Regions from separate parts of the Streptomyces sp. NPDC047515 genome, predicted to be linked through region 1. Evidence: riboswitches for the same ligand, from Rfam matches in the RefSeq annotation. Region 1 holds a riboswitch; each other region holds the start of a gene.
The links. A riboswitch is a leader RNA that binds a small molecule or an ion and turns the genes downstream of it on or off. The one in region 1 is predicted to bind cobalamin.
Positions count from the first base shown of each region.

Region 2: linked by a shared signal. The riboswitch ahead of ABZ826_RS02550 (ribonucleoside-diphosphate reductase subunit alpha) and the one ahead of ABZ826_RS25865 (cobalamin biosynthesis protein) in region 1 are both predicted to bind cobalamin.
Region 3: linked by a shared signal. The riboswitch ahead of ABZ826_RS09600 (CbtB-domain containing protein) and the one ahead of ABZ826_RS25865 (cobalamin biosynthesis protein) in region 1 are both predicted to bind cobalamin.

Region 1 covers NZ_JBEYTM010000035.1:56,312-66,068, reverse strand. Annotated here, with positions in the region: gene cobN (cobaltochelatase subunit CobN) at 1-491, opposite strand, end outside; gene ABZ826_RS25870 (cobyric acid synthase) at 500-2,041, opposite strand; gene ABZ826_RS25865 (cobalamin biosynthesis protein) at 2,038-3,051, opposite strand; cobalamin riboswitch at 3,196-3,327, opposite strand; gene ABZ826_RS25860 (hypothetical protein) at 3,499-3,729, opposite strand; gene ABZ826_RS25855 (inorganic phosphate transporter) at 3,765-5,030, opposite strand; gene ABZ826_RS25850 (class II aldolase/adducin family protein) at 5,294-5,953, shown strand; gene ABZ826_RS25845 (hypothetical protein) at 6,036-7,163, shown strand; gene ABZ826_RS25840 (hypothetical protein) at 7,350-8,660, shown strand; gene ABZ826_RS25835 (VOC family protein) at 8,734-9,147, opposite strand; partial or broken gene ABZ826_RS25830 (neutral zinc metallopeptidase) at 9,313-9,489, opposite strand; gene ABZ826_RS25825 (ABC-F family ATP-binding cassette domain-containing protein) at 9,685-9,757, shown strand, end outside.
Region 2 covers NZ_JBEYTM010000002.1:248,353-258,109, forward strand. Annotated here, with positions in the region: gene ABZ826_RS02525 (sugar ABC transporter permease) at 1-85, opposite strand, end outside; gene ABZ826_RS02530 (extracellular solute-binding protein) at 317-1,600, opposite strand; gene ABZ826_RS02535 (GntR family transcriptional regulator) at 1,880-2,644, shown strand; gene ABZ826_RS02540 (DUF3311 domain-containing protein) at 2,914-3,168, shown strand; gene mctP (monocarboxylate uptake permease MctP) at 3,165-4,802, shown strand; cobalamin riboswitch at 4,974-5,109, shown strand; gene ABZ826_RS02550 (ribonucleoside-diphosphate reductase subunit alpha) at 5,249-7,660, shown strand; gene ABZ826_RS02555 (ribonucleotide-diphosphate reductase subunit beta) at 7,660-8,694, shown strand; gene ABZ826_RS02560 (hypothetical protein) at 8,753-8,965, opposite strand; gene ABZ826_RS02565 (helix-turn-helix domain-containing protein) at 9,047-9,757, shown strand, end outside.
Region 3 covers NZ_JBEYTM010000008.1:150,746-160,502, reverse strand. Annotated here, with positions in the region: gene ABZ826_RS09635 (MFS transporter) at 8-1,315, opposite strand; gene ABZ826_RS09630 (helix-turn-helix domain-containing protein) at 1,312-1,935, opposite strand; gene ABZ826_RS09625 (pirin family protein) at 2,229-3,194, opposite strand; gene ABZ826_RS09620 (tetratricopeptide repeat protein) at 3,363-3,731, shown strand; gene ABZ826_RS09615 (hypothetical protein) at 3,851-4,132, opposite strand; gene ABZ826_RS09610 (GNAT family protein) at 4,256-4,765, shown strand; gene ABZ826_RS09605 (CbtA family protein) at 5,079-5,849, opposite strand; gene ABZ826_RS09600 (CbtB-domain containing protein) at 5,878-6,093, opposite strand; adenosylcobalamin (AdoCbl) riboswitch at 6,139-6,232, opposite strand; gene ABZ826_RS09595 (histidine phosphatase family protein) at 6,355-6,984, shown strand; cobalamin riboswitch at 7,010-7,229, shown strand; gene metE (5-methyltetrahydropteroyltriglutamate--homocysteine S-methyltransferase) at 7,393-9,717, shown strand.

The DNA of each region.
Region 1 (9,757 bases):
AGCTGGTGCGCCCGGTAGAAGAGCACGCCGACGGTCGGGCGGCCCTCGATGAACTCGCGGTCGCCGTGCAGGCCCCACTCGGGCATCTTCTGCGGCTCGGCGAAGCCGTGACCGGTCAGCAGGACGGTGTCGGAGAGGAACCGGGCCAGCTCCACGAGGTTTCCGGGGCCGCCCTCCACGAGGTAGCGCAGAGCCTCGGCGACCACACCGGCCGGCACGGACGATTCGGCCATCAGCTCCGCGTCCGGCACGGCCTCGCCGCCCAGCAGCACGGTCGGGATGCCGGACGCCTTGAGGACGGCCAGCCCGTCCTCCCAGGCGCGCTTGCCGCCGAGGAGGCGGACGACGGCGACGGAGGCGCCTTCGATCAGCGCGGGGAGTTCCTCGTGGGCGTCGATGCGGGTGGGGTTGCCGATCCGGTACGGCGCGCCGGAGGCGCGGGCGGCGAGGAGGTCCGTGTCGGCCGTCGACAACAACAGCACAGTGCTCATAGGGGAGTTCATGCGCGTGCTCCAGGTGCTCCGGGGGCGATGAAGGGAAGTCCTGACGGTGCGCCCGACTCGATGAGCCGCAGCAGCGCGTCGGTGTCCGCGTGTTCTTCGACGAGGTCGCCGAGGCGGTCGAGCTGTTCCTCGCGCAGCGCGGCGAAGGAGGTGTCGGGGGCGGGGACGAAGCGCCGGCCGGCGGCGCGCGCGATCTCGGTCAGGAAGCGGCGGCGGAACGCGTCGCTCTCCAGCGCGCCGTGCCAGTGGGTGCCCCACACGGAGCCGGCCCGGCAGCCGTCGAGGCTGCGTCCTCGGTCGTCGGAGATGAACGCTTCCCCGCCGCGCACGTCCGCGACGCCGTGGTGGATCTCGTACCCCTCGACGGGCGCGCCGAGCGCCTCGCCGACGGGGCGGGCGAGGGTCTTCTCGCGGTCGAAGCGGATGTGTACGGGCAGCAGGCCGAGGCCGTCGACGTGCCCGGCCCGCGACTCGACCTCGTCCTCGATGTGTTCGCCGAGGATCTGGAAGCCGCCGCAGATGCCGAGGACCGGCCTGCCCTCGGCGGTGCGCCGGACCAGGGCGTCGGCGAGGCCGCGCTCGCGCAGCCAGGCCAGCGCCTTCACGGTGCCGCGGGTGCCCGGCACGATGACGAGGTCGGCGTCGGCCAGCTCCTCGGCGCGGTCCACGAATCGCACGACGACGCCCGGTTCGGCGGCCAGCGCGTCCACATCGGTGAAGTTCGACATCAGCGGCACGGCGCACACCGCCACGCGCAGCACGTCCTCGCCGTGCGGCGGCGCGACGACCGACTCGCGCACGGCCCCGCGCAGCGAGACCCGCAGCCCGTCCTCCTCGTCGATGCCGAGGCCGTGGGCGAAGGGCAGCACCCCGTACGTCCGCCGTCCGGTGATCCCGCGCAGCATCTCCAGGCCCGGCTCCAGCAGCGACACGTCACCGCGGAACTTGTTGACGAGGTAGCCCGCGATCAGCGACTGGTCCTCGGCGTCGAGCAGCGCCGTGGTGCCGAAGAAGGAGGCGAAGACGCCCCCGCGGTCGATGTCGCCGACGACCACCACCGGGAAGCGGGCCGCGCGTGCGATGCCCATGTTCACGATGTCCGTGCGCCGCAGATTGATCTCGGCCGGACTGCCCGCCCCCTCGCAGATCACTGCGTCATATGTGTCCCGAAGCCGCTCCAGACAGTCCACGACCGTGGAGAGCAGCGCTTCCTGTCGGCCCCCGTGGTAGCCGCGGGCGCTCATCTCGCCCACCGGCCGGCCCATCAGGACGACCTGGCTGGAGCGGTCGCCGCCGGGCTTGAGCAGGACCGGGTTCATCAGCGCGGTCGGCTCCACCCGGGCGGCCTGCGCCTGCATGGCCTGGGCGCGCCCGATCTCGGCGCCCTCGCGGGTGACGAACGAGTTCAGCGACATGTTCTGCGCCTTGAAGGGTGCCACTTTCACGCCCCGGCGCACGAGCCAGCGGCAGATGCCTGCCGTGACGACGCTCTTGCCCGCGTCCGAGGTGGTCCCGGCGACCAGCAGTCCGCCGCTCATGTCCGTCTCCGTCCTGCGATCCGCGTGCCCGCCGTACGAGTTCCCGCCGTCCGGCGCCCTGCGATGCGTCGTGCGGCGAGGCCCGCGCCCAGCCGTCCGGCCACACATACGCCCAGGGCGAGCGCGCTCACCCGGCGCGACAGCCGTACCGCGCGTTCGATGTCCTCGGTCTCCACCGCCCGGCCCGTCGCCCCGTTGAGGACGGGACGGTGCTCGACCCTCCCGCCGTACACGAGGGTCCCGCCGAGCCGCACGCCGAGCGCGCCCGCGAACGAGGCCTCCACCGGGCCCGCGTTGGGGCTCGGGTGCTCGGCCGCGTCGGCCCGCCAGGCCCGTACCGCGCCACGTGGCCTCCCTCCGGCGGCCACGGCGAGCAGCGCCGTGAGCCGGGCGCCGGGCCAGCCCGCGACATCGTCGAGGCGGGCGGAGGCCCAGCCGTAGCGCCGGTGGCGGGGCGACTTGTGGCCGACCATGGCGTCGAGGGTGTTGGCGGCCCGGAAGCCGACGAGCCCCGGCACCCCGGCCAGCGCGCCCCACACCAGGGCGCCGACCACCGCGTCCGAGGTGTTCTCGGCCACGGACTCCACCACGGCGCGGGCGATCTGCGGTCCGTCGAGGGAGTGCGGGTCGCGTCCGCACAGATGCGGCAGCCGCTCGCGGGCCAGTTCGAGGTCACCGGCCGCCAGGGCGTCGCCGATCGTCCGGGCCTCACGCCCCAGGGACGTACCGCCGACGACGGACCAGGTGGCGGCCGCGGTGAGCGCGACGGAGGCGGCGGGACGGCCGCGCACGGCACGGCTGATCAGCGCGGCACCCCCCGCGGCACCTCCGGCCAGGACAAGGGTGTGCAGCGCGCCCCACCCGCGGTGGTCGCGCCACAGACGGCGTTCGACGCCTGCCGCGGCCCGCCCGAAGGCGGCGACCGGATGCCCCCTGCGGGGGTCACCGAGCAGCAGATCGCCGATCAGACCGGCCGTGGCGCCGTACACGAAAATGCGGTCGGCACGCACGGCTCAACCGGCCGACGCGCCTCGAAGGACCTTCGTACAGGCGGCTCTCGACGAGAGCGCCACAGCAGCGGACGCACGGCAGCCAGGCATGGCGATATGTCCTCACTCAGGGTCCGCGCCCTGGTTCGACGTGACCGGCGACGAGAGTCTCCTGGCTCCCGGATCCGCAGTTCCCCCGGCCTTCCAGCCCGCTCGCGCGCGCCGTGACTTCCGGTGTGGGGGACTGCTCCCCGGTGACAGTGGCGGGACCGCGCCGGATTCGCACCGGCTTCCTCTGCTGTCGCCGTAATTGGCTCCGGCAGTCCACCACGCTCCGCGAACGCCCGTCAACCTGCCGTTGACCTGCGACGGCGCAGTGTGCTGAGGCCCACATCGGGCCGGGCACACCGGAACGGGCCGGACACACGAGGTGTGTCCGGCCCGTCGGGGGAGTGCGCGGGGGAGGGCTCAGGCGACGATCAGATAGATCCCGTACGTAACCGCCGCCGCGCACAGCCCGAAGCAGACGTACGCGCCGGCGCGGGCCAGCAGCAGCGAGCCGCCGGAGCCGCCCTGCGCCGCCGGTTCGGGCTGCTTGGAGAGACCGACGATGCCCAGGGTGAAGAGACCCACCAGCGCGACGGTGACCACGAGGGAGACGCCGAAGACGGAGCCGAGGGCTGCCCAGTCGATTTTCATGCTGATTCCTTAGACGGCCGGCCTGGACGGCTGACCTAGACGGTGGCGGGTCGCGCCGGGTCCTGGGAGGTGCCGGCCGGGGCCGGAATGGTGGTCTTGAGGTCCTGGGCCGTCGCCTGGGCCGCGGTGGGCGGCGGGCTGACGGCGGCGATGGCCGTCGTGACGACGCCCGCCGGTTCGGCCGTGCCGTCCGCCGGCGCGACATCGCCGTGGCCGACCGGCTTGCGGCGCGACACCAGCCAGATCGAGCCGGAGCCCGCGACCAGCAGCGCCGCGACGACGACGACACCCCAGGTGCCCTGCTTGGTGAGGAGTTCCGCGCCCGCGCCGACCAGGCCCGCGGCCGGCAGGGTCAGACCCCAGGCGACGAACATCCGGGTGGCGGTGGACCAGCGGACCACGCCGCCCTGACGGCCGAGGCCCGCACCCATCACGGCGCCGGAGCAGGACTGGGTGGTGGAGAGGGAGAAGCCGAGGTGCGAGGAGGCCAGGATGACCGTGGCCGCGCTGGTCTGGGCCGCGAAGCCCTGCGGCGGCCTGAGGTCGGTGAGGCCGCTGCCCATGGTGCGGATGATGCGCCAGCCGCCCAGGTAGGTGCCGAGCGCGATGGCCGTACCGGCGGCGACGATGACCCAGACCGGCGGGTTGGCGCCGGGGTGCAGGACGCCACCGGTGACCAGGGCCAGGGTGATGATGCCCATGGTCTTCTGCGCGTCGTTGGTGCCGTGGGCGAGGGAGACCAGTCCGGCCGAGGCGATCTGACCGGCGCGGTAGCCCTTGGCGGTGGCCTTCTCCTGGGCGTCGTTGCGGATCTTCCCGCCGATCCGGTACGTCAGCCTGGTGGCCAGCAGCGCGGCCAGGCCGGCGACGATCGGGGCGGCGACCGCGGGGAGCAGCACCTTGGTGACGACCGTGCCGCCGTCGACCGACGACCAGCCCGCCGACATCACGGCGGCACCGATCAGGCCGCCGAACAGGGCGTGCGAGGAGCTGGACGGCAGTCCGACCAGCCAGGTCAGCAGATTCCAGAGAATGGCGCCGACGAGTGCCGCGAAGATGACTTCTGTCCGCAACCCGTCCTCGTTGATGATCCCGCCGGAGATCGTCTTGGCGACCTCCACGGACAGGAACGCGCCGACGAGGTTGAGAACGGCGGACATGGCCACCGCTGTCTTCGGTCTGAGCGCACCGGTCGAGATGGTCGTCGCCATCGCGTTGGCGGTGTCGTGGAAACCGTTCGTGAAATCGAACACTAGAGCTGTCACGATCACAATCGCGAGGAGCAGCGTGATGTGTTCCATTTACCCAGGCAATCGTTCGACGTCATTGGCAGGTGGACCGTAGGCAACCTGGGTGAACGGAAGATGAACTGGGAAGGGCACTGTGGTGACTCCAAACGGAGCCGGGTCATTCTGTTTGTCCGCCCCGATGTGGCGCGCGCCCGGGACGGGGCCCCGAGCGGCCTGATTTCGGCCCCCGCCACCCCTTTTGTGAACTTCACCGGTTTGTGACTTCTGTGGCCGATCGCATGTCCGTTCGGCTTCCGGGCTGACAGGATCTCCGCATGAGCGATCAGCAGCGGGACGCGATCGGACGGGCCTGGGACGCGGTCGTCGCCACCGCCCGCAGGACGGCGTCGGACGGCCTCGTCGTGGGGACCTCGGGAAACGTGTCGGCCCGGGTCGGCGGGACGGTCCTGGTCACCCCCAGCGGAGTGCCGTACGAGAGGCTCGGCCCCGAGGACGCCGTCGGCGTCGATCTGGAGGGCAACCGGGTCCTCGGCGAACTGGCCCCGACCAGCGAACTCCCGCTCCATCTCGCGGTCTACCGGAACAGCGAAGCGGCCGCTGTCGTGCACACCCACGCGGTGCACGCCACGGCCGTCTCCACCCTGGTCGCCGAGGTGCCCCCGGTCCACTACGCCGCCGCCATGCTCGGCGGCACCGTCCGGGTCGCGGCCTACGCGCGCTACGGAACCGAGGAACTGGCCGAGAACATGCTCGCCGCCCTGCGGGAGCGCACGGGCTGCCTGCTCCAGAACCACGGGACCGTCACCCACGGAGCCACTCTCGAAGAGGCGTACGACCGGACCGCCCAGCTGGAATGGCTCTGCCGGCTCTGGCTCGCCGCGAGCTCCGTACCCGGACGCACCCCGAATCTCCTGTCCGCGGCCCAGCTGCGCGACGTCCAGGAAGCACTGAAGGGGTACGGGCAGCCGGGCTGACCCCGCCCGTCCCGCCTCCCACCGGGCCACCGGACGGCCCCGTCCGCTGGCAGGGTGCGGGACACCCCACGACACTGGAGCCGTGCGCCCGGCAACAGTCACGGCAGCAGCCGTCACCACGATCCTCGGCGTCGGTGCGGCAGCGGTCGCCGCCGGCCGGTACGCCAGCGACGCCGCCCTCAGGGCGCCGTCCGGACGACCGCTCCCCGCCGACCGCAGACTCACCGTGCACGCCACGGCCGCCGGGCAGATCACCCTGACCCGCTCCTTCGCCGCCCTGCGGCCCGGTACGTACGGACTGGCGGGCGACGACATCCATGCCGTGGTCGGCCCGGTGATCGAACACGCCGACCATGCCCCCGACACCGTCGTGCGCAGACTGGAACGCGTCAACCGGGGCAGCCTGGAACCCGGCGCCAAGGTCCGGATCACCCCGCAGCTGTACAGCGGCGACCCCTCCTCGGCCCTCGGCCTCGCATACGAGGAGGTCGAGATCCCCGGTGAACTCGGCGCCCTGCCCGCGTGGTTCCTGCCGGGCCCACGCGACACCTGGGTGATCACCGTGCACGGACTCGGGACCACCAGGGAACACCCCATGAATGTCATGGAGTTCCTGCACGATCTGCGCCTGCCAGTGCTCGACCTCGCCTACCGCGGCGACGCCGGGGCCCCGCGTTCCCCCGACGGCCTCGCCCACCTCGGCGAATCCGAATGGCGCGACCTGGACGCGGCGATCCGCTTCGCCGTGCGGTACGGGGCCGGCAAGGTCGTCCTGCACGGCTGGTCCACCGGAGCCTCGATGGCGTTGCACGCGGCCGTCAACTCCGCGCTGCGCGACCGGATCGGCGGTCTCGTGCTCGACTCCCCGGTCCTGGACTGGGTCACCACGCTGCGCGCCCTGGCCGCCGCCCGCGGTGTCCCCGCCGCGTTGCTGCCGCTCGCCGTCCGGGCCGCGCAGGGGCAGACCGGGCTGCACGGCGCCCGGCTCCTGGACGGCTCCCTCGCACCGGCGCTGCGTGCCCCGACCCTGATCTTCCACGGCCCGGACGACACCCTGGCCCCCTGGCAGCCCTCCCGCGATCTCGCCGCCCGCCGCCCGGAACTGGTCGCGCTGCACGCCGTACCGCAGGCTCCGCATGCGGCGATGTGGAATGCCGATCCGGTCCACTACGAAGAGGCCCTGCGCCGCTTCCTCACGCCCCTGATGTGAGCTGATGCCAAGGATCGGCCGATTGGTGCCGGAGCCGGCCCCGGCCCCCCTCCTCCCGCGAATTCGGGTTCCGTTTGGGCTTTCGGGCTGTCAGGGGCAAGACTGCTCTCCGTGACGTCCCGTACTCCGCGCGACTCCAGGCTGCGACTTGTCCGCCCGCGACCCCTCGCCACCGCTCGCAAGGCCGTGACCACCCGGCGCACCAGGCCGGCCCCGCGCCCCCCGGAGGGCACCCCACCCCGGGCGGAACTGGCCCGCCAGGCCAGGACGGCCCTCGCCGACGCCGTACGGATCGCCCGCTGGGCGGCGGACGGCGCGATCCCCGGCGCTCCGCCGCCGGCCGCCCATGCTCTCGAACGGGCCGCGACGGCCCTGGAGTTGTCCCCGGCCCAGGTGCGCTCCGGCTGGGACCGGGCCCGCCTCGCCGGTCTGGTCGAACTGCACGGGGGCACCGCACGTCCCGGCTGGCGGCTGCGCGCCTGGGACCGCGACGACTCCGCCGTGCTGCGCGGCTGGGTGGCGCTCTTCGACGCCTGGTCGCTCGTCCACCCCGCGCCCGACGGCATCGAGTCCACCGCGGTCGCCGAGGCCGTCGAGGCCGTGCCGCAGGTGCTCTCCCTCCTCCAGCTCTCGGCCGGCCCGGTCACCGTGCCCGCCCTCCTGGACCTTCTCGGCCAGCGCGTCGCGGAACTCCACGAGGAACGCTGCGAGGTGCCGTACGGACCGGAGGCGATGCCCGAGCCGGCCGAAGCCGCCCTCGCGGCGCACCCCGCCGCCCTGGTCGCCCTTCTTCTGGACTGGGCCCTGGAGGGGCTGGCCGCCGTCGGTGCGCTCACCCTGGGCGCCGGACACGCCACCCTCACCCCGCTCGGCAACTGGGCGGTCTGGGTCAAGCTGGAACAGATCTGCGTCGCGGCCCAGAGCCCGGCCGGGAACATCGAGCAGTCCGCCGCCGACATGCTCCTCGGCTGCGCCCGGCTCACCCCCGGCCCGGCCCGCGACGAATATCGCGCCTGGCTCGCCGCCCGCCCCGTCGGCAGCGCCGTCGCCGAACTCCTCGCCGTCGCCCGGGGAGAGGACGCGCTGCTGCGCGGGCTCGCCTTCGAGGCGCTCCGGGTCGTCGGCGCCCCCGCCGAACCCGAGGTGCGCTCCGTCGCCGATGACCCCTCGCTGCGCCCCTACGCGCTGCTGTGGCTGGCGGAGTACGAGGGAACCGACCCGGAGGACGCCCAGGACGTCCTCAGCCGGGAGGAGGCCACCTGGCTCTGGGTGGACACCGCCGCGGCCGTCGCCGACCACGGGGAGACCGGGCTGCTGGTCCGCCATCTCGACTCGGCCGTCCAGGGCACCGTGCCGGCGCTGCTGGACGAGGTACGGGCTGTCGGGCACCCGCGCACCGTGCAGGTCCTGGTCGCCCTGGCCGCCGCGCACCCGGACCCCGCACTGGCCAAAGCGGTGCGCCGGGCCGCGTTCCAGGTGCACACGGGCGGCGCGTAGCACGGGTGTCCACACGCCGGACGGGCCCGGTCCCGGCCCGTCCGGCCGGCAGCCGGCCGACCCCGGCCCGTCCTCAGCCGGCCGACCCCGGCGCGTACGTCCCGAAGCTCCACACATTGCCCTCCGCGTCCCGCGCCATGTAGTCGCGCGAGCCGTAGTCCTGGTCCGTGGGCGGCATCAGGATCTCCACCCCGTGTTCCACGGCGCGGGCATGGTGCGCGTCGACCTCGTCCACCACGACGTAGACACCGGCCGGGCCCGCGTCCCGCATCGCCTTGGCGAAGACACCCTCACGCCCCTTGGAGCCCAGCATCACCCTGCCGTTGCCGCAGGACAGCTCCGCGTGGAGCACCTGGCCGTTCTCACCCTCGTACACCGCTTCCTGGGTGAAGCCGAGGCCCTCCGTCAGCGTCCTGATCGCGGCCTTCGCGTCGTCGTACAGAATCGTCGGATAGATCGTCGGAACGCCGGCCCGTGCGCCTGCCATGGCGCTCACCCCTTCCCGTACTCCCATGAATCGTTTACCTGAATTCTGTGATCCGCGTCTCAGATCCGCGTCACAGTCTTCCACCGGCCACTGACAACGGCCCGGCATGACCCGTGCCACCCGGCCCGCGGTGCCGGCCCCGCGGCCCGGCTCGAACGGCCGGGTTCAGCGGAAGGTGTTGCAGTCGGCCATGTCGCCGCTGCGGAAACCGGCGGTGAACCACTGCTGCCGCTGTGCGGCCGAGCCGTGCGTCCAGGACTCCGGCGTGACCCGGCACTGGAACCTCTCCTGGATCCGGTCGTCCCCGACCGCGGCAGCCGCGTCGAGCCCGAGTGATGCCCTTTTTGGTCGCGCGGTGGAGATGGGGCGACGGCGCTGAGCGAGGACCGGCAGCTGCCGTGAACGCATGCGGAAAAACAGTTGCACACCGCCAGTAGACTGACCCGTATGGCAAATCTCCCTGTGCAATGAGTAGCGGCGTCGAGTCGAACTCAGTAATCGTCCCGTCCGCCGTCCACACCGCCCTGGAGTTTTACCTTGATCACCGCTTCCGGCATCGAGCTGCGCGCCGGCGCCCGCATCCTCATCGAGTCCGCCTCCTTCCGCATCT
Region 2 (9,757 bases), on a different contig from region 1:
TATTGAGGTTCTGGAACGACAGCATGACGTTCTTCACCAGGGGATACCCGAGGAAGATCGCCGTCACCGCGAGCGCGGGAACCATCAACAGGTACGGCGCTGCGCCGATACCCACCCTCCGCTTGCTTCCCCCGGGCCGCCCGACGGGTGTCTTCCCGTCCTGCCCGCGGACCGCGGCCGTCCGGGCCACCTCCGTGGGATCGGTTTGCACTGCCATGCTCGCCATCTCTTCCAACAAAGCCCTACACGGAACGGTGCGTACGACCGGGGCGGCGGGTCGGGACCCGCCGCCCCGGCGCGGGACGCGCTACTGCGGCTACTGCTGCTGGCTGAGGCGCTTGTTGAGCTCGCCCTCGACCTGCTTGGCGGCGTCGGCGGGCGACTTGCCCTGCAGGACCAGCGTCATGTAGGTCTTGATCGGGTTCGGCGGATTCTCGACCGGCGCCCACTCCGGGATCAGCGGCGTGGTGCCACCGGACTTGGCGGCGGCCGGACCGGCGGCCTCGGCTGCGGGCTGGCCCACGGTGTACTTCTGCATCGCGTCGTTCTTCGGGGACCAGCCGGCCTCCTTGATGAGCGCGCCGTCGTTCTGCTCGGAGAGCGCGATCTTCAGGAATTCCTTGGCCAGGTCCTGCTTCTTGCTGCCCGCGGCCACGGCGAGGTTGGAGCCACCGAGGAAGACGCCCTCGGGCTTGTCCGCCGTCTCACCGGGGATGGTGAAGAAGCCGATGTCGTCCTTGAGCTTCGGGTTGGCCTTGATGGCGGTGCCGGCCTCGTAGCCCATGGCGATGATGGCGCCGGTCTTGCCCTTGGCGAAGACCTCGGCCTGCTGCGGGGTGGCCTCGTCCTTGTCCTTGGGCGCCTTGGAGTAGGCCTGGTACTGCTTGTAGACGTCCATGGCCTCGGCGACCTTCGGGTCGGCCAGGTTGGAGACGTACTTGTCGCCTTCCTTCTTGACCGGCGAGACGTCCTTGCCGACGAGCAGACCGTCGAAGAAGTACCAGTTCTGGCCGGGCAGGTAGATCGGCTCGGCCTTGCCCTTCTCCTTGATGGCGTCGAACGCCTTGAAGAGGTCGGCACGGGTCTTCGGAGTCTCGGTGATACCGGCGTCCTTGAAGACCTTCTTGTTGTACATGACGACGCGGTTGCCCACGTACCACGGCAGGGCGTACTGCTTGCCGTCGTAGACGGAGGGCTGGTTGACGCCGTCGGCCCAGGCGGAGCCGATCTCCTTCTTGAGGTCACCGAGGTCGGCGAGGCCGCCGGTCTTGGCATACGCCGGGGTCTGGGTGTTGCCGATCTCCAGGACGTCCGGCGGGTTGGACTCGGAGAGGGCCGTGGTGACCTTCTGCTGAATGCCGTTCCAGTCCTGGACTTCGATCTTCAGCTTGGCCTTGGTCTTCTTCTCGAACTCCTCGGTGACCGTCTTGGTCCACCCGTCCGGGTTCGAGCCGGACATCGTCCACACGGTCAGGGTCTGGCCCTTGTACGCGTCCGGACCGGCCTTCTTGCCGCTGTCGCCGCCGTCGTCGGACCCACACGCCGCAAGGCCGATCATCATGCCCGCGACGCCGATCGCCGCGATGAGCTTGCGCTTCACGCCAAACCCTCCTCAGGGAAACTGCAACCCCGCCCACCGCGAAGACATTCGACGAGTACTGCTGGGGCTGGACCTGGTCTTTAATGGTTTAGACCAGCACCGGGAGCTTGGCCTAGACCTTTAGGGGTGTCAAGGGTGTATAAGAAGTGCACTCGCGTCCGTTATAGGACCGACACCTAAGGGAGGGCGACGAGCCGTGACCGGACCGTGCCACCATGTGAGCCGCGACAGACGGAGGAGCCGGTGACGGCAGCAACGCAGCAGTCGGGAAGGCGGGCCATGGGTGCCGACGGGGGCAGTACGGAGAACGAGACGGGCGCGGCCACGCGGACGGCACGCGTCCCGAAGTACTACCGGCTGAAGCGACATCTCCTCGACATGACGGACACCATGCCGCCGGGCACCCCTGTGCCACCGGAACGAACCCTGGCCGCCGAGTTCGACACCTCGCGCACCACCGTGCGCCAGGCGCTCCAGGAACTGGTCGTCGAGGGCCGGCTGGAGCGCATCCAGGGCAAGGGCACCTTCGTCGCCAAGCCGAAGGTCTCGCAGGCCCTGCAACTCACCTCGTACACCGAGGACATGCGCGCCCAGGGGCTGGAACCAACGTCCCAGCTGCTGGACATCGGCTATGTCACGGCCGACGACACGCTCGCCGGACTGCTCGACATCACGGCCGGTGGCCGCGTGCTGCGGATCGAGCGGCTGCGGCTCGCCAGCGGGGAGCCGATGGCGATCGAGACCACGCATCTTTCGGCCAAACGCTTTCCCGCGCTGCGCCGTTCGCTGGTGAAGTACACCTCGCTCTACACCGCACTGGCCGAGGTGTACGACGTCCGGCTGGCCGAGGCCGAGGAGACCATCGAGACCTCGCTCGCCACCCCGCGCGAGGCCGGTCTGCTCGGTACGGACGTGGGCCTGCCGATGCTGATGCTGTCCCGGCACTCGCTGGACGGGCAGGGCGAGCCGGTGGAGTGGGTGCGCTCGGTCTACCGCGGCGACCGGTACAAGTTCGTGGCACGTCTGAAGCGGCCGACGGACTGACCCCGGACGCGGCGGCCGGCTGATCCCGGCCCGCGCACTCGCACACCCGGCCGTCAACGGCCCCCGTGGACCGCATCACTCCACGGGGGCCGTTCGCCTGCCTCCGCAGGGGCCGACTCTCGCATGTTTGGCAACATTCCGAACATTCGATCCCGTTCGCGGGACCGTTGCCGGACCGCAATGCGGACAGGGGGTGACGGTGACCGGAAGCCTCCCCTAGATTTCCTGCGCATTACACCAGGTGCTCAGCGAGGGGACGGAGTCGCCGCATGCCAGCAGACCCTGAAGGAAAACCGCCCACCATCACGCCGGTGCGGGTGGTCATCGCCCTCTGTCTCGTCGCGCCGTTCGTGGCGATGCTCTGGGTGAGTTCGTACGCGAAGGTGGACCCCACCTTCATCGGCATCCCGTTCTTCTACTGGTACCAGATGCTCTGGGTGCTGATCTCCACCGCGCTCACGATGATCGCGTACAAGCTGTGGCAGCGTGACCAGCGCGCCCGCAAGGGGGGTGCGTCGGCATGAAGGACGGCGTGAACGGCGTCGCGCTCGGCGTCTTCATCTTCTTCTTCCTGGCCGTCACGGTCATGGGCTTCCTGGCGGCGCGCTGGCGCAAGGCCGAGAACGAGGCCAGCCTCGACGAATGGGGCCTGGGCGGACGGTCGTTCGGCACCTGGGTCACCTGGTTCCTGCTCGGCGGCGACCTGTACACCGCGTACACCTTCGTCGCCGTGCCCGCGCTGATCTACACGGCGGGCGCGGCAGGCTTCTTCGCCGTGCCGTACACGATCCTCGTGTACCCGCTGATCTTCACCTTCCTGCCGCGGCTGTGGTCGGTCTCGCACAAGCACGGGTACGTCACCACCTCGGACTTCGTCCGCGGACGCTTCGGCTCGAAGGGGCTGTCGCTGGCGGTCGCCGTCACGGGCATCCTCGCCACGATGCCGTACATCGCCCTCCAACTCGTCGGCATCCAGGCGGTGCTGGACGTGATGGGCGTCGGCGGCGGCGAGAACACCCACTGGTTCATCAAGGACCTGCCGCTGCTGATCGCGTTCGCGGTGCTCGCCGCGTACACCTACTCGTCCGGTCTGCGGGCGCCCGCGCTGATCGCGTTCGTCAAGGACGGGCTGATCTACCTCGTCATCGCGGTGGCGATCATCTACATCCCGATCAAGCTCGGCGGCTTCCACGACATCTTCGCCAAGGCGGGCGAGGCGCTCTCGCAGACCAACCCGAAGACCGGCAAACCGCACGGCGCGCTCGCGCCGGGCGAGGCGGGCCACTGGGGTTACGCCACCCTGGCGTTGGGCTCGGCGCTCGCGCTCTTCATGTATCCGCACTCGATCACGGCGACGCTCTCCAGCCGCAGCCGCAATGTGATCCGGCGCAACACCACGATCCTGCCGCTGTACTCGCTGATGCTGGGCCTGCTCGCGCTGCTCGGCTTCATGGCCATCGCCGCCGGGATCAAGGTGGACAACGGGCAGTTGGCCATCCCCCAGCTGTTCGAGAACATGTTCCCCGACTGGTTCGCGGGCGTCGCGTTCGCCGCCATCGGCATCGGCGCCCTGGTGCCCGCCGCGATCATGTCGATCGCCGCCGCGAATCTCTTCACCCGCAACATCTACAAGGACTTCCTGAAGCCGGACGCCACCCCGGAGCAGGAGACCAAGGTCTCCAAGCTGGTGTCCCTGCTGGTGAAGGTCGGCGCGCTCGCCTTCGTCCTGACCATGGACAAGACGGTCGCGATCAACTTCCAGCTGCTCGGCGGGATCTGGATCCTCCAGACGATGCCGGCCCTGGTCGGCGGCCTGTTCACCCGGTGGTTCCACCGCTGGGCGCTGCTCGCGGGCTGGGCGGTCGGCATGGTGTATGGCACGGTGGCCGCGTACGGGGTCGCCAGCCCGACCCAAGCGCACTTCGGCGGTTCGTCCAAGGAGATTCCCGGCATCGGCGAGATCGGCTACATCGGTCTGACGGCGTTCGTGCTGAACGTGATCGTGACGGTGGTGCTCACCTTCGTCCTGAACGCCGTGAAGGCACCCGCCGGAATCGACGAGACCGCCCCGGGCGACTACACGGCCGACGCGGGCGACCCGGACGTCCAGGTGGAGCTCCCGCCGGCCACGGCCGGAGCGCCGGGCGGCGGCCACTGACGACCGCTCCGACACCGGCCGACGGCCCGTCGAGCCCCCTTCTGCGGGGCGCGGCGGGCCGTCCCTGCGGATGGGGCCGGACGGCCCCGGAGAGGGCCGCACAGCTCGTTCTGTGGGCTTGACCCGAGTCGGCCGACACAACATGTGGGGGCTGCCTCATCGGGCGGCCCCCACATGTATGCTCATGCTCGCTGTCGCCGCAGGGGAATCCGGTGCGAATCCGGAACTGTCCCGCAACGGTGTGTTCGGTGCGCTTTTGCGCACCCCCGAGTAAGTCCGAGGACCTGCCGACAGCGCATCCGGCTCGACCGAACCGGATGCCAGACGTCCGGGCCTCGCGGATGGGCCGGTGGACGCCGTACGGAGTGCTGCCCCGCTCGGGCCCGCCTCTGCCCGGCTGCCCCCCGTTCCCCGCCGGCCCCGAGCCGAGCGAGGGAGAGCATCACGTGACCATCGCGCCAGCCGATCCGGCTTCAGTCGCCGTGTCCGAAGCGGCCGAGTCCGAGGGGACCGCACACGACGGACCGGGGACCGCACTGCTGCGGACCCTGACCGACCTCACCGTCGATCTGCCCGACACCGACCCCGGTCGTGTCGCCGCCGCCGCGCTGCGCGGACGCAGCGCCCGGTCGGACGAGGCCGAGCTGCGCTCGCTGGCCACCGAGGCCGCCGCGGGGCTGATCTCCGAGGACCCCGCCTACTCCCGGCTCGCCGCCAGGCTCCTGACCCACGCCATCGCGGACGAGGCGGCCGGCCAGGGCGCGGTCTCCTTCTCCGCGTCCGTCGCCGTCGGACACCACGAGGGCCTGATCGCGGACCGTACCGCCGAGTTCGTCGCGCTGCACGCGGACGCCCTCGACGCGCTGGTGGAACGCTCGCTCGCCGCCGGCGCCGACGACCGGTTCGGCTACTTCGGGCTGCGGACCCTGCACAGCCGCTATCTGCTGCGCCACCCGCACACCCGCCAGGTCATCGAGACGCCCCAGCACTTCATGCTGCGGGTCGCGGCCGGGCTCGCCGAGAACGGTTCGCGGCGCGCTCTGGACGAAGTGGCCGCGCTGTACGGGCTGATGAGCCGGCTCGACTATCTGCCCTCCTCGCCGACCCTGTTCAACTCCGGTACCCGGCACCCGCAGATGTCCTCCTGCTACCTGCTGGACTCCCCGCTCGACGAGCTCGACTCGATCTACGACCGCTACCACCAGGTGGCGCGGCTCTCGAAGCACGCGGGCGGCATCGGGCTCTCGTACTCCCGCGTCCGCGCCCGCGGTTCGCTGATCCGCGGTACCAACGGGCACTCCAACGGCATCGTGCCGTTCCTGAAGACGCTCGACGCCTCCGTCGCCGCGGTCAACCAGGGGGGCCGCCGCAAGGGCGCCGCCGCCGTCTACCTGGAGACCTGGCACGCGGACATCGAGGAGTTCCTGGAGCTGCGCGACAACACGGGCGAGGACCAGCGGCGTACGCACAACCTCAACCTGGCGCACTGGATCCCGGACGAGTTCATGCGCCGGGTCGACGCGGACGGCGAGTGGTCGCTGTTCTCGCCCGCGGACGTGCCCGAGCTGGTCGACCTGTGGGGCGACGACTTCGACGCCGCGTACCGGGCCGCCGAGGCCAAGGGGCTGGCCCGCAAGTCGATGCCGGCCCGCGAGCTGTACGGCCGGATGATGCGTACCCTCGCGCAGACCGGCCAGGGCTGGATGACGTTCAAGGACGCTTCCAACCGGACCGCGAACCAGACCGCCGAGCCGGGCCGCGTCGTCCACTCCTCGAATCTGTGCACCGAGATCCTCGAAGTCACCGATGACGGCGAGACGGCCGTCTGCAACCTGGGTTCGGTCAACCTCGGCGCGTTCGTCGCCGAGGGCACCATCGACTGGGAGCGGCTGGACGCCACCGTCCGGACCGCCGTGACCTTCCTCGACCGGGTCGTCGACATCAACTTCTACCCGACCGAGCAGGCCGGCCGCTCCAACGCGAAGTGGCGCCCGGTCGGCCTGGGCGCGATGGGTCTGCAGGACGTCTTCTTCCAGCTGCGGCTGCCGTTCGACTCCCCCGAGGCGCGCGCTCTCTCCACGAAGATCTCCGAGCGGATCATGCTCGCGGCGTACGAGGCGTCCTGCGAGCTCGCCGAGCGGTCGGGCCCGCTGCCGGCCTGGGCCGAGACGCGTGCCGCGCGCGGGGTGCTGCACCCCGACCACTACGACACGGAGCTGAACTGGCCGGAGCGCTGGGACGCGCTGCGCGCCCGCGTCGCGAAGAGCGGCATGCGCAATTCGCTGCTGCTCGCCATCGCGCCCACGGCGACGATCGCCTCGATCGCGGGTGTGTACGAGTGCATCGAGCCGCAGGTCTCCAACCTCTTCAAGCGCGAGACGCTCAGCGGTGAGTTCCTCCAGGTCAACGCGTATCTGGTGGAGGAGCTGAAGCAGCTCGGCGTCTGGGACGCGCGGACCCGCGAGGCACTGCGCGACGCGAGCGGCTCCGTGCAGGGCTTCGCCTGGATCCCTGAGGACGTGCGGGCGCTGTACCGCACGGCGTGGGAGATCCCGCAGCGCGGACTGATCGACATGGCGGCGGCCCGTACGCCGTTCCTCGACCAGAGCCAGTCGCTGAACCTCTTCATGGAGACGCCGACGATCGGCAAGCTCTCCTCGATGTACGCGTACGCCTGGAAGCAGGGGCTGAAGACGACGTACTACCTGCGCTCGCGCCCGGCGACCCGGATCGCCCGTGCGGCCTCCGGCCGGACCGCGGCCAGCGCCCCCATCCCCGTACAGCAGGCTTCGACGCCCGACGCCGACGCGATCGCCTGCTCCCTGGAGAACCCCGAGTCCTGCGAGGCCTGTCAGTAATGAGCTCCACCAACTCCGAGAAGTCCGCGCTCGTCAAGAACCTGCTCGACCCGGGTTTCGAACTGACCCTGCGGCCCATGCGCTACCCGGACTTCTACGAGCGCTACCGCGACGCGATCAAGAACACCTGGACGGTGGAGGAGGTCGATCTCCACTCCGACGTCGCCGACCTCGCGAAGCTCTCCCCCGGCGAGCAGCACATGATCGGCCGGCTCGTCGCGTTCTTCGCGACGGGTGACTCGATCGTCTCCAACAACCTCGTACTGACGCTGTACAAGCACATCAACTCCCCCGAGGCGCGGCTGTATCTCTCGCGGCAGCTCTTCGAGGAGGCTGTGCACGTCCAGTTCTATCTGACGCTGCTGGACACCTATCTGCCCGATCCGGACGACCGTGCCGCCGCGTTCGACGCGGTCGAGGAGATCCCGTCCATCCGCGAGAAGGCGCAGTTCTGCTTCAAGTGGATGGATTCGGTCGAGAAGATCGAGCGGCTGGAGACGAAGGCCGACCGCCGTCGCTTCCTGCTGAACCTGATCTGCTTCGCGGCGTGCATCGAGGGGCTGTTCTTCTACGGCGCGTTCGCGTACGTCTACTGGTTCCGCTCGCGGGGTCTGCTGCACGGTCTCGCCACGGGCACCAACTGGGTCTTCCGTGACGAGACGATGCACATGAACTTCGCGTTCGAGGTCGTGGACACCGTCCGCAAGGAGGAGCCCGACCTCTTCGACGACGAGCTCCAGCAGCAGGTCACCGACATGCTGAAGGAGGCCGTGGCGGCCGAGCTGCAGTTCGGCCGTGATCTGTGCGGTGACGGTCTGCCGGGCATGAACACGGAGTCGATGCGGCAGTACCTGGAGTGCGTGGCCGACCAGCGGCTCACGCGGCTGGGCTTCCCGGCGGTCTACGGCTCCGAGAACCCGTTCTCGTTCATGGAGTTGCAGGGCGTGCAGGAGCTGACGAACTTCTTCGAGCGCCGGCCGTCGGCCTATCAGGTGGCGGTGGAGGGCTCGGTCGCGTTCGACGACGACTTCTAGGTCTTTCGGTTGGATCGGGCCGGATCGGCAAGCCCGGCGTGATCCAGATGAAATACCCCTAGATCCTGGCCCAGCTTCTGAGGTAGGGGCGCCGCGCGACCGTGACCGGTTGCGCGGCGCCCGTCGTTTCCGGGGGCGCGTCCCCCCGCGCCCGTTCCGCCTCCCGCAGTGCGCGGTCGATGCGGCGCTCCCTGGCGAGTCCGGCCAGGGTGGGCAGCAGGACGAGGACGAAAAGTACCGCTATGCCCAGGACGTTCAGGAATGTGTTCATGGCTCTACTCTCGTCCGCGCGAGCGGATTCCGGCAGTGGCAGGACTGTCATGGACCATCGAATTACTGCCACACTGGCATCATGCTGAAGAATGTTGCCGCCCTGTTGCTCGACGAGGTCCATCCCTTCGAGCTGGGCGTGCTGTGCGAGGTCTTCGGGCTCGACCGCAGTGACGAGGGCCTGCCGGTCCACGATTTCGCCGTGGTCTCCGCCGAGGGCCCGGTGCTGCGGACCCACGCCGGATTCACCATCAGTACGCCGCACGGCCTCGACCGTCTGGAGGAGGCCGACCTCATCGCCGTGCCGGCCGGCAGCCACTACATCGCACGGGACTACCCCGAGGAGCTCCTCGACGCCCTGCGCAGGGCCGTGGACCGGGGCGCCCGGGTGATGAGCGTCTGCTCCGGGGCCTATGTGCTCGGAGCGGCCGGGCTGCTGGACGGCCGCCGCTGCACCACCCACTGGCGTCATGCCGACGAACTGGCTCGTCGCTTCCCACGGGCGGTCGTCGAACCCGATGTGCTGTACGTGGACGAGGGCCCGGTCATCACCTCGGCGGGCACGGCGGCCGGGATCGACGCCTGTCTGCATCTGGTCCGGCAGGCGTACGGCCCCGATGCCGCCAACGCCATCGCCCGCCGCATGGTGGTGCCGCCGCACCGCGACGGCGGGCAGGCGCAGTACATCAAGCGGCCGCTGCCCCGTACCCGGTGCGACACGGTCGGCGGAACCCTGGCCTGGATGGAGCGCCACCTCGACCAGGAGATGACCGTGGAACAGCTCGCCACCCAG
Region 3 (9,757 bases), on a different contig from region 1:
CTATGTGTCATCGAGGTGCCGGTCGGCTCTCTGCCTCGGTGCCGCCGTCGATGGCGAGTGGGTCGTCGGGAACCAGGGAACGGATGCGCGGTATGGGTGAGGGAAGGAGCCAGAGCAGCGACAGGGCTCCTCCGACGGCGGCCGTGATCAGGGTTGCCCTGAGCCCCATGAAGGTGGCCAGCGCGCCTCCGACGATGGCGCCGATGGGGCGGATGCCGTAGTTGACCGTGCTGTAGGCGCCGGCCACGCGACTGCGCATGCCGTCCGGTATCACCACGGCTTGCAGGGAGTTGAGGTTGACGTCGAACAGCATGACGCCGATTCCGGCGAGGAACTCCGCAACGCCCAGGGCCCCAGCGCGGGCCCATGTCGGACCGTCCGCTACGGCGGCGATGGCGATGGGGGCTGGGAACAGGACCGCGCCGACCGCGATACTTCGTCCCACGCCGATCCATCGCGAGATCCTCGGGGCTGTCACCGCGCCCAGGAGAGCTCCGGTCGATCCGATACCGAGGGCCAGCCCGATGGTCCCCGGGGACAGGGCGAGGACCCGGTCGGCGAACAGCACGGTCAGGCCGGTACCCGACACGAACGTGAAGAAGTTGACGGTCGTCGCGCAGCCGAGGCTCGCCCGCAGCACTGGGTGACCAACTACGAAGGCCAGCCCCTCTCGAGCACGGTGCAGCAGTGATGGCTCCGCTGCCTTACCGGTAGCAGTGGCGGGTTCGTCGACCCGGATCGGCCTCAGCAGGGCCGCAGAAGCCAGGAAGGACAGGGCGTCAGCGATCACGGCAACTGGTGCGGTCAGGGCCTGGACGAGTGCACCGCCGATGGCGGGGCCCGCGACGTAGGAGGCGGACCGGCTGGCGCTGAGCTTGCTGTTCGCGTCGACGTAGGACGAGCGCGGCACAAGGTGGGCGAAGAAGGGCGGATAGGCAGTATTGAACAGCACCGACGCAGCGCCGGTCAGTAGTGCCACCGCATACAACTGGCCGAGCGTCACGGCGTCCCACAGGAAATATGCGGCCGGCAGGGTGAGTAGGACGCACGCACGCGCCAAATCGGCGAAGACCATCAGGCGGCGCTTGTGGGCCCGGTGATCGACCCAGGCGCCCAGCACGATGGCCAGGAGATTCGGGGCCCAGACGAGGGCGGTCAGCCACGCGACCTGGTTGGCCGAGGCGTGCAGCGTCGTCGCGGCGATCAGGGGCAGCGCGAGCTCGGAGATGCGGTCCCCGCATTGCGAAACCGAGTGCCCGGCCCAGAAGCGGAGGAACCGCCGGTCCCGCCACAGTGATGTCTGCAGGGAGTTCATGCGATCTCGCCTGCCGGCTCCTCATCGGCGCCCTCCGGGAGCAAGTAGCGCAGCAGCCGGACGCCACGGGCACCGCTCGGCCGCTGTGCCGGATCACGCATCACGTAGGGGGCGAGGACACTTTCGATCGCATCCTCGATTGCCGCGAGTTCTTCGGCGGACACCACAACGCGGGTGTTGGCCAACCCAGCCAACCTGCCCCACACCGGATCCAGTCCAGGTTCGGTCTCAGTCGCCCAGCGATGCGGCAGGTCGGCGGAGCGGGCGAACATTTCCTGGGACAGCACCCGTGCGGCCGACCGGCCCTCCTCGTCCTCCGGTACCTCGAACCGGAACCCCCGTGCCGCAGCCTCCCACCTCCGTTCCCTGCGATCGGTTCCAGGCTCGGCGTCGTGGACCAGTCCGAAGCCCGCCAGGTGGCGCAGATGCCAGCTGGTCACGGACGGAGTGGCCCCGACATCCGGTGACAGCTGCGTCGCCGTCGCAGGCCCGTGCCGTTGCAGGCGTTCGAGGATCGCAAGCCGCACGGGGTGCGCCAGCGCCCGCATGGCTTTCGGGTCGGTGATCTCAATATCGCCCAGGCGATTACCATGGTCCATAACCTGAGAGTATTCTCTCACAATATGTGAGAGTCAACTCTCACATATTGCCGGAGGCCGTTGCCATGCCCTCCCGGCACACCCGTGACCAGACGCCGAGGGCCAGCCACTCCACCCATTCGATGAACCATCCGCAGAGTCGGCAAAGGTCAGCAAGTGTCTGATCAGACCTGGTCACAGGTGCCTGTGGCGGAAGGCACCGACCACACGGGAAGTCAGCACACGCCGGATACACCCGAGCCCCTTCGCCGTTTCGGCGAAGGGGCTCGGTGAAGGCACGCGCCGGGGACCCCGGGCGGACGCATGGCGCCAGGTCAGCGCACCCGGCCCCGTGGTTTCAGTGCCACCGGCGGGAGTTCGGGAGCGGGCAGCCGGTCGCCGTCGTAGCCCTTCACCTCTCCGAAGCGGGACGTCTTCATCCAGCCCGTCCGGGCCTCCTCGATCTCCTCGTGGGAACGCCCGATGAAGTTCCACCACATCACGATCTCCTCCTCGAACGGCTCGCCGCCGAGCAGCATGAGACCCGCGTCGGCGTCCGCGCGCAACGGGAGTTCGGAGCGGCCGCAGCCGAGATAGAGCATGGAGCCGGGCAGCACGGGTACGCCGTCGACCTCGGCCTGGCCGGACATCGAGAGCACCGCGTACTCGAAGTCCGGATCGAGCGGCAGGCGGGCCTCGGCACCGGCGGACAGGGACAGGTCGGCACCGACGATCGGGGTGTAGGCGGTGCCGGGCGAAGTGGCGCCGTCGAGTTCGCCAAGGATCAGGGTCGCGGTGAGACCGGGCGCGGTGACCGCCGGCAGTTCGGTGTGGTGCTGAAAGTGCGGCTCGACGTGCCGGTGGGCGTCCGGCAGGGCGACCCACAGCTGGGCGCCGTGGAGATACCTCGCATGGGACTTCGGGCTCTCCTCGGAGTGGCTGATGGCCCGGCCGGAGGTCATCAGCCCCAGCTCGCGCGGGCGGATCGTCCGCAGGCTGCCGAGGCTGTCCCGGTGCAGGACCTCGCCGTCGTGCAGCCAGCTGACCGTCTGCAGACCCATGTGCGGGTGGGGCGGTACCTGCATCCCGGGTTCGCCGGCGATGTCGTCGGGACCGTAGTGATCGACAAAGGCCCACGCACCGACCATCCTGCGGCCCAGGTTGGGCAGCAGTCTGCGGACCTCGGTGGACTCACCCAGCTGGACGTGGCGGGGGGTGAGGAGTTCCCGTACGGGCTCGGCGACGACGAAGCCCCGTCCTCCGCAGACGGAGAGTGCGGCCTGGCGATCGAGATTGCTCATGGGGCTCAACCTATTCCCGTGCGGGCCCGGGGGTGCCGGTACCCACGCCGATAATTTAGTGGAATATTCAACCAGCGTGCCATGTTCGGGTCAGTGAAGCGTGGCCGGGCAGATGGCTGGGTCAGCGCCAGGGCGGGTCCGGGGACGGTCCGTGAACGTGGAGGTCAAGTGAGCGACACCTATTTCGAGTTCGGTACGGCTGCCGACCGTTGGGACCGTGCGCAGATGTTCTTCGAGGCGAAGGAGTACATGACTGCGGCCCGGATTCTGGAAGGGCTGGTCGAGGAAGTGCCGGAGCAGGTCTCCCCGCGTCTGCTGCTGGCCCGGACCTACTACCACTCGGCGCGGCTCGGCAGGGCCGAGACGGAACTGCGCGCGGTTCTGGAGCGCGACCCGGTGGAGCCCTATGCCCGGCTGATGCTGGGCCGCACGCTTGAGCGCCAGGGGCGGAGCGCGGAGGCGACCGGCCATCTGCGAATGGCGGCGGCGTTCTCCGGAGACTTCGACTTCGACGGTGACCGGAGGGCCGGCGCCTGACGGTCGCGAGAGGTCTCAGCGGTCGTGAGGGGCGTTCGACAGACGGTTCAGCCATTCCGTCAGGAGGGCGCCCTCGGCCGCGGTGACTGCCGGGGTGGGCGACTGCCGCAGCAGTGCGTTCAGCCGGGCCGCGGTGGCCGGCACGTGGGCCTCGGACGCGGCGGCCCCGCGTCGTCCGTGTCGGCGGCGGCGCCGGAGACGTCCGGAGAGAAGACGGCGGCGTGCCCGGCGGCGCGGCCCCTCCGCGACATGCTCGCGTCGCCGAAGATCGCGGGGCGGGCGACGAGCATCGGCGCCACCTCCACATGGGCCGACATCGCCATGTGCGCGGCCGGTTCGGGAGCGATGCGGAGCTTGCCCGTCGCCGCGGCCCGCTCCAGGTCCCTGGTGCGGCCTCGCACACGGCCCGGGGGGAGATGTCCCCGTTCGGGGACCCCGCAAGACCCCGCCCCGCCGCCCACCGGACACTCGTCCCGGAGAATCCGGATGCCGTCCGCCCGCCCCGCGTGATACTTCACTCGGTCATGACCGACCTTGAGACTCCCCGCCTCCTGCTCCGCCTGATGAGCGCCTCCGATGCCTTGCAGGTGATGGCCGGCACGCCGGGCGAGGGTGCACGTTGGGCGCCGGGATACCCGTCCGCCGGCGAGATGGCCGCGGCCGAGCGCTTCCTCGGCACCTGCGCGACGACGGGGGATCCGAGCCCCTTCGGCTCGTACGAGATATGTCGCCGTGAGGACTCAGTGGTGATCGGCGGGCTGGGATTCCATGGCGCCCCGGACGAGAACGGGCACGTCACGATCGGCTACGGCCTCGTTCCCTCGGCTCAGGGAAGGGGTTACGCCTCCGAGGCACTGCGGGCGCTGCTGCTGTTCGCCCGCGAGCAGGGGGTGATCTGTGTCCACGGTGACACGGACCTGGACAACCTCGCGTCGCAGCACGTCATGACAGCCGTCGGCATGCGCCTGGTGAAGGAGGACGCGAAGCTGAAGCACTACCGGATCGACTGGCGCCGGCAGGGCAAGGAGCAGTAAGAGGAGCTCACACCATGGGAGTCCGATCAGCTCGCGGCGTCTGGTGCGTGCGATCGCAAGGCGCTGGAAGGTCCTCGGACGGGGTCTCCCCTGCTCGAACGAAGCTGAGAGCTTGGGGAAGGAGCTACCAGGGCATTCCGGCCACGCAGCGAGCGTGCGTGCCAGGCGTCGCGAGCCGGGCGCCCCTGGTGTGAGCTCCTCCACGTACGCGACCGTCCGTTTCCCTGGGACGGCTGCGCCGGAAGGACGGCGGAACCCGCCGGGGAGGCACCCGGCGGGTTCCGATGTCCGCTGGTGGTGAGTGGTATGCCGGTCAGCCGGCTGCCGCGGCCCGGTTCGCCGTACCGCCTCCCGTCGCGACGGTGTCGGCCCTCGGCACGAGAAGCCGTTCCGTCAGGTGACCGAAGACGAGACCGAAGGTCACCCAGAGGGTGGCCTGTACCGCGAGGGTGGCGAGCCGGAACTCCCAGAGCAGGGTGGCCGGGAAGTCCTTTCCGACCTCGTTGAACGAGGGCAGGAACGCGTAGGCGACCCCGATCACGACCGCATAGGCGGCTGATGCGGTGACCGTCGCGTTCCAGTTGCCCAGACGGGGAGCCAGCCGCTTGCCGAGGATGACGGCGGCGACCGCCAGCAGCACGCTGAGGGCGACCATCAGGAAGAACAGGGCGGTGCGGCGGCCGATGGTGTCGGGATCGCCGACGGCCGGCGGGTTGGCCGGGTACTTCAGGAACGGCACGATGTACACCGTCAGCAGGGCGGCACCCGAGATCAGCGCGGCCGTGGCCCGTGGGCCGAATCGGCCGATCCGGCCCAGGGCGTAGCAGAAGACGAGGGCGGCGATCCCGCCGATCGCCAGACCGAAGAGGAGCACACCGGTGGCAAGACCCGCGGTGGACTGCACGGCGCGACTGACGAGTTCCTCACCACCGCCGTGGTCATGGCTGTGTGACTCTTCGAGCGCGATGGCCGCGTCCACCCGGGACTCACCGAGCAGGTAGGCGACGAGCAGTGCGAGCGCGCCCGCGGCGAGGCCGGCCAGCATGCCGCGGACGAGCACTGCTCTGACAGATATGGAGTTCATGAGGTCTTCCCCTGGATCGGACGGTACGTCAGTGGCAGGGGAAACCGAGGAGATGGCGACCGTCGTGGACCCACTCGTGGACGCCCTCGCCGGAGATGACCGCGGTGGCGCCCTGTTCCGCGCCGACGAAGTACAGCAGTACGAGCATGACGATGCCGAAGAAGACCGCCCAAGGGGCAATGGCCTTTAGGGAGATGGGGGTGATCGCCGGTACGACGGTGGCGGGGGCAGCACTCTGTGCCATGGCAGAACCTCCTGAGGGAACACGCGTCCCGATTGTGGTGCCTGGGACGAAGGTGCCGGGTCTGACTTCCCGTACGGGTACGGGTACACAGTGGCGCGACCGCGCCGGATTCTCACCGGACTTCCGTCACACCTTCGTCATGTCCGTCGGACGATACCTCCTGGGGGCGGGCAGGGCCACGGTGCCGTCGGCGGGGCCGTGACGCCCGCATGCCAAGGTGAGCGCACGCGAGAGACCACAGTTCAGGGAGTTGACCGGGCCATGACGGTACAGGTGATGTTGATCTCACCGGCGCTCAACGCCGCGCTGCGCGAGGCCCGCTTCGACGACGATGCCCCGCTGGACGCGACCGGCGCCCGGCTGGCCCGCGCCGCCGCGGCGGCGGTGCCCTCGGCCGACCGGTATGTGCGCGGGCCGTCCGAACGGTGTGCCGGGACCGCCGACGCGCTGGGGTTGCGCACCGGGCCCGAACCCGCGCTCCGTGGCTGGGACATGGGCAGATGGAGCGGGCGGCAGCTGGCCGAGGTGAGCGGAAGCGAGCCGGACGCGGTGTCGCTCTGGATGACCGATCCGTCGGCGGCTCCGCACGGCGGCGAGTCGTTGCTGGAGTTCTGCGCCAGGATCGGCGGCCTGCTGGACGCGCTCGAGTCCGGGGACGGCGAGGAGGGCGGTCGTGTGCTGGCGGTCGTCGAGCCCGCCGTGGTGCGGGCGGTGGTCGTACGGGCGCTCGCTCTGCCGGCGGAGGCGTTCTGGCGGCTGGATGTCGCCCCGCTCACCCTGACCGGGCTCAGCGGCCGGTCAGGACGGTGGAACCTGCGCTGCGGTCAGCCGCTGTACCCCGCTCCACGGAACCGACTTCCTCGGTCCGTCACCACTCGCCGGGACAACTGAGGTGCCGGCAACCGTGGTCAGCGCATAGTCTGTTGGCGCAGCTGGTTCGCCCTGTCCGCCAGACAGACGCGTCGCAAGAGGGAACCCGGTGGGAATCCGGGACTGCCCCGCAGCGGTGAGTGGGAACGACCGCCGTCATCAAGCACTGGGTCCGAGACGGGCTCCGGGAAGCGACGGCCAGTAGGTGTCTCGTACGCGAGACGCGCCCACGAGTCCGAAGACCTGCCACTGCCCGTGCGCGCCGGACGCGCACGGTGATCCCGGTGACCTCGTGGGCGGGTCGGCGTACGGATCGGGCAGGGCACGCGCGTCGGCACGACGCGGCGGTTCGGTCCGGTCCGCCCTTCCTTCGCGCCTTCGACACGTCCCGGGGTCGTACCAGGACACACGCTCGCGAAGGAGAGTCCCGTGACCAGCAAGTCCGCAGCCGCGGCAGCCCGTGCCACCGTGTACGGCTATCCCCGCCAAGGGGGAGACCGGGAACTGAAGAGGGCCGTCGAGGGGTACTGGAACGGCCGCGTCACCGCGGCCGGCCTGCGGGAGACCGCCGCCGGCCTGCGCCGCGCCAACTGGCTCCGGCTCGTCGACGACGGCATCCACGAGGTCCCGACCGGTGACTTCTCGTACTACGACCACGTACTGGACACCAGCGTGATGGTCGGTGCCGTACCCGCCAGGCACCGCGACGCCGTCGAAGCCGACAGGCTGGACGGCTATTTCGCGATGGCGCGCGGTACGCAGGACGTGGCGCCGCTCGAAATGACCAAGTGGTTCGACACGAACTACCACTACCTGGTGCCGGAGCTCGGTCCCGACACCGTCTTCACCGCCGACTCCGCCAAGCAGGTCGCGGAGTTCGAGGAGGCGCTGGCCCTCGGGCTCAGCCCCCGGCCGGTGCTCGTGGGCCCGGTGACATATCTGTTGCTGGCCAAGCCCGCTCCGGGCGTCGCCGCCGACTTCGAACCACTGACCCTGCTCGACCGGCTGCTGCCGGTGTACGCGGAGGTGCTGGCTGATCTGCGCGCGGCCGGCGCCCGGTGGGTGCAGCTCGACGAGCCGGCCCTGGTCCAGGACCGCACCGCGGCGGAGCTCAGCGCCACCGCACATGCCTACCGCTGCCTCGGCGCGCTCGCCGACCGGCCGCGACTCCTCGTCGCCTCCTACTTCGACCGGCTCGGCAAGGCCCTCGGCGTTCTGGCGAAGGCGCCGGTCGACGGACTCGCGCTCGACTTCACGGGCCCGGCGTCCGCCAATCTGCCGGATCTCGCCGCGGTCGGCGGTCTGCCGGGCAAGCGGCTGGTCGCCGGAGTCGTCGACGGCCGCAACGTATGGATCAACGACCACCAGCGGTCCCTGGCGACGCTCGGCACCCTGCTCGGTCTCGCCGACCGGGTCGATGTCGCGGCCTCCTGCTCCCTGCTGCACGTTCCCCTCGATGTGAACGCCGAACGCGACCTCGATCCGCAGGTGGCCCGCTGGCTGGCCTTCGCCCGGCAGAAGTCCGCCGAGATCGCCACCCTGGCCAAGGGGCTCGCACAGGGCACGGAGACGATCGCCGCCGAACTCGCCGCCAACCGTGCCGATCTGGCCTCGCGCAGCCGATCGGCGCTCACCCACGACCCGGTGGTACGGGCACGGGCCGCGGCCGTCACGGAGTCCGACGTACGCCGCGAACCGTCGTATCCGCGGCGGGCGGCGGCCCAACGCGAGCGCCTGCGGCTTCCCCCGCTGCCCACGACCACGATCGGTTCGTTCCCCCAGACGGCCCAACTGCGCACCGCACGCGCCGATCTGCGGGCCGGACGCATCGACACCGCCGCGTACGACAAGCGGATCGAGGCCGAGATCCAGGAGGTGCTGGCGTTCCAGGAGAAGGCGGGTATCGATGTGCTGGTGCACGGCGAGCCCGAACGCAACGACATGGTGCAGTACTTCGCCGAGCGGCTCACCGGCTACGTCGCCACCGGGCACGGCTGGGTCCAGTCGTACGGCACACGCTATGTCCGGCCGCCGATCCTGGCCGGGGACGTCTCCCGCCCGGAACCGATGACGGTCCGCTGGACCGAGTACGCGCGGTCGCTCACCGATCGGCCGGTCAAGGGCATGCTCACCGGTCCCGTCACCATGCTCGCCTGGTCCTTCGTCCGCGACGACCAGCCGCTCGGCGAGAGCGCCCGCCAGGTCGCCCTCGCGCTGCGGGACGAGGTGAACGACCTTGAGACCGCGGGTGGTTGCGTCATCCAGGTCGACGAGCCCGCCCTGCGCGAGACACTGCCGCTGCGGGCCGCCGACCACGCCGGGTATCTGGACTGGGCCACCGAGGCGTTCCGGCTGACCACCAGTGGTGTCCGTGCCGACACCCAGATCCATACGCACATGTGTTACGCGGAGTTCGGCGACATCCTCCGGGCCATCGCCGACCTGGATGCCGATGTGATCAGCCTGGAGGCGGCCCGCTCCCACATGCGAGTGGCCGACGAGCTGGCTTCGGCCGGCTATCCGAGGGAGATCGGCCCCGGCGTGTACGACATCCACTCCCCCCGGGTACCGAGCACAGGTGAGGCGGTCGCCCTGCTCCGTAAGGGACTCGAAGCGATTCCGGCCGAACGGCTGTGGGTCAATCCCGACTGCGGCCTGAAGACGCGGGGCTGGCCCGAAGTGCGCGCCTCGCTGGAGAACCTGGTCTCGGCGGCCGTCGAGGTACGGGCGACGGTGGCCGGCACCGCCCACTGACCCGGGGCGCGGTCCGGGACGGGCGCCCGTCCCGGGCCGC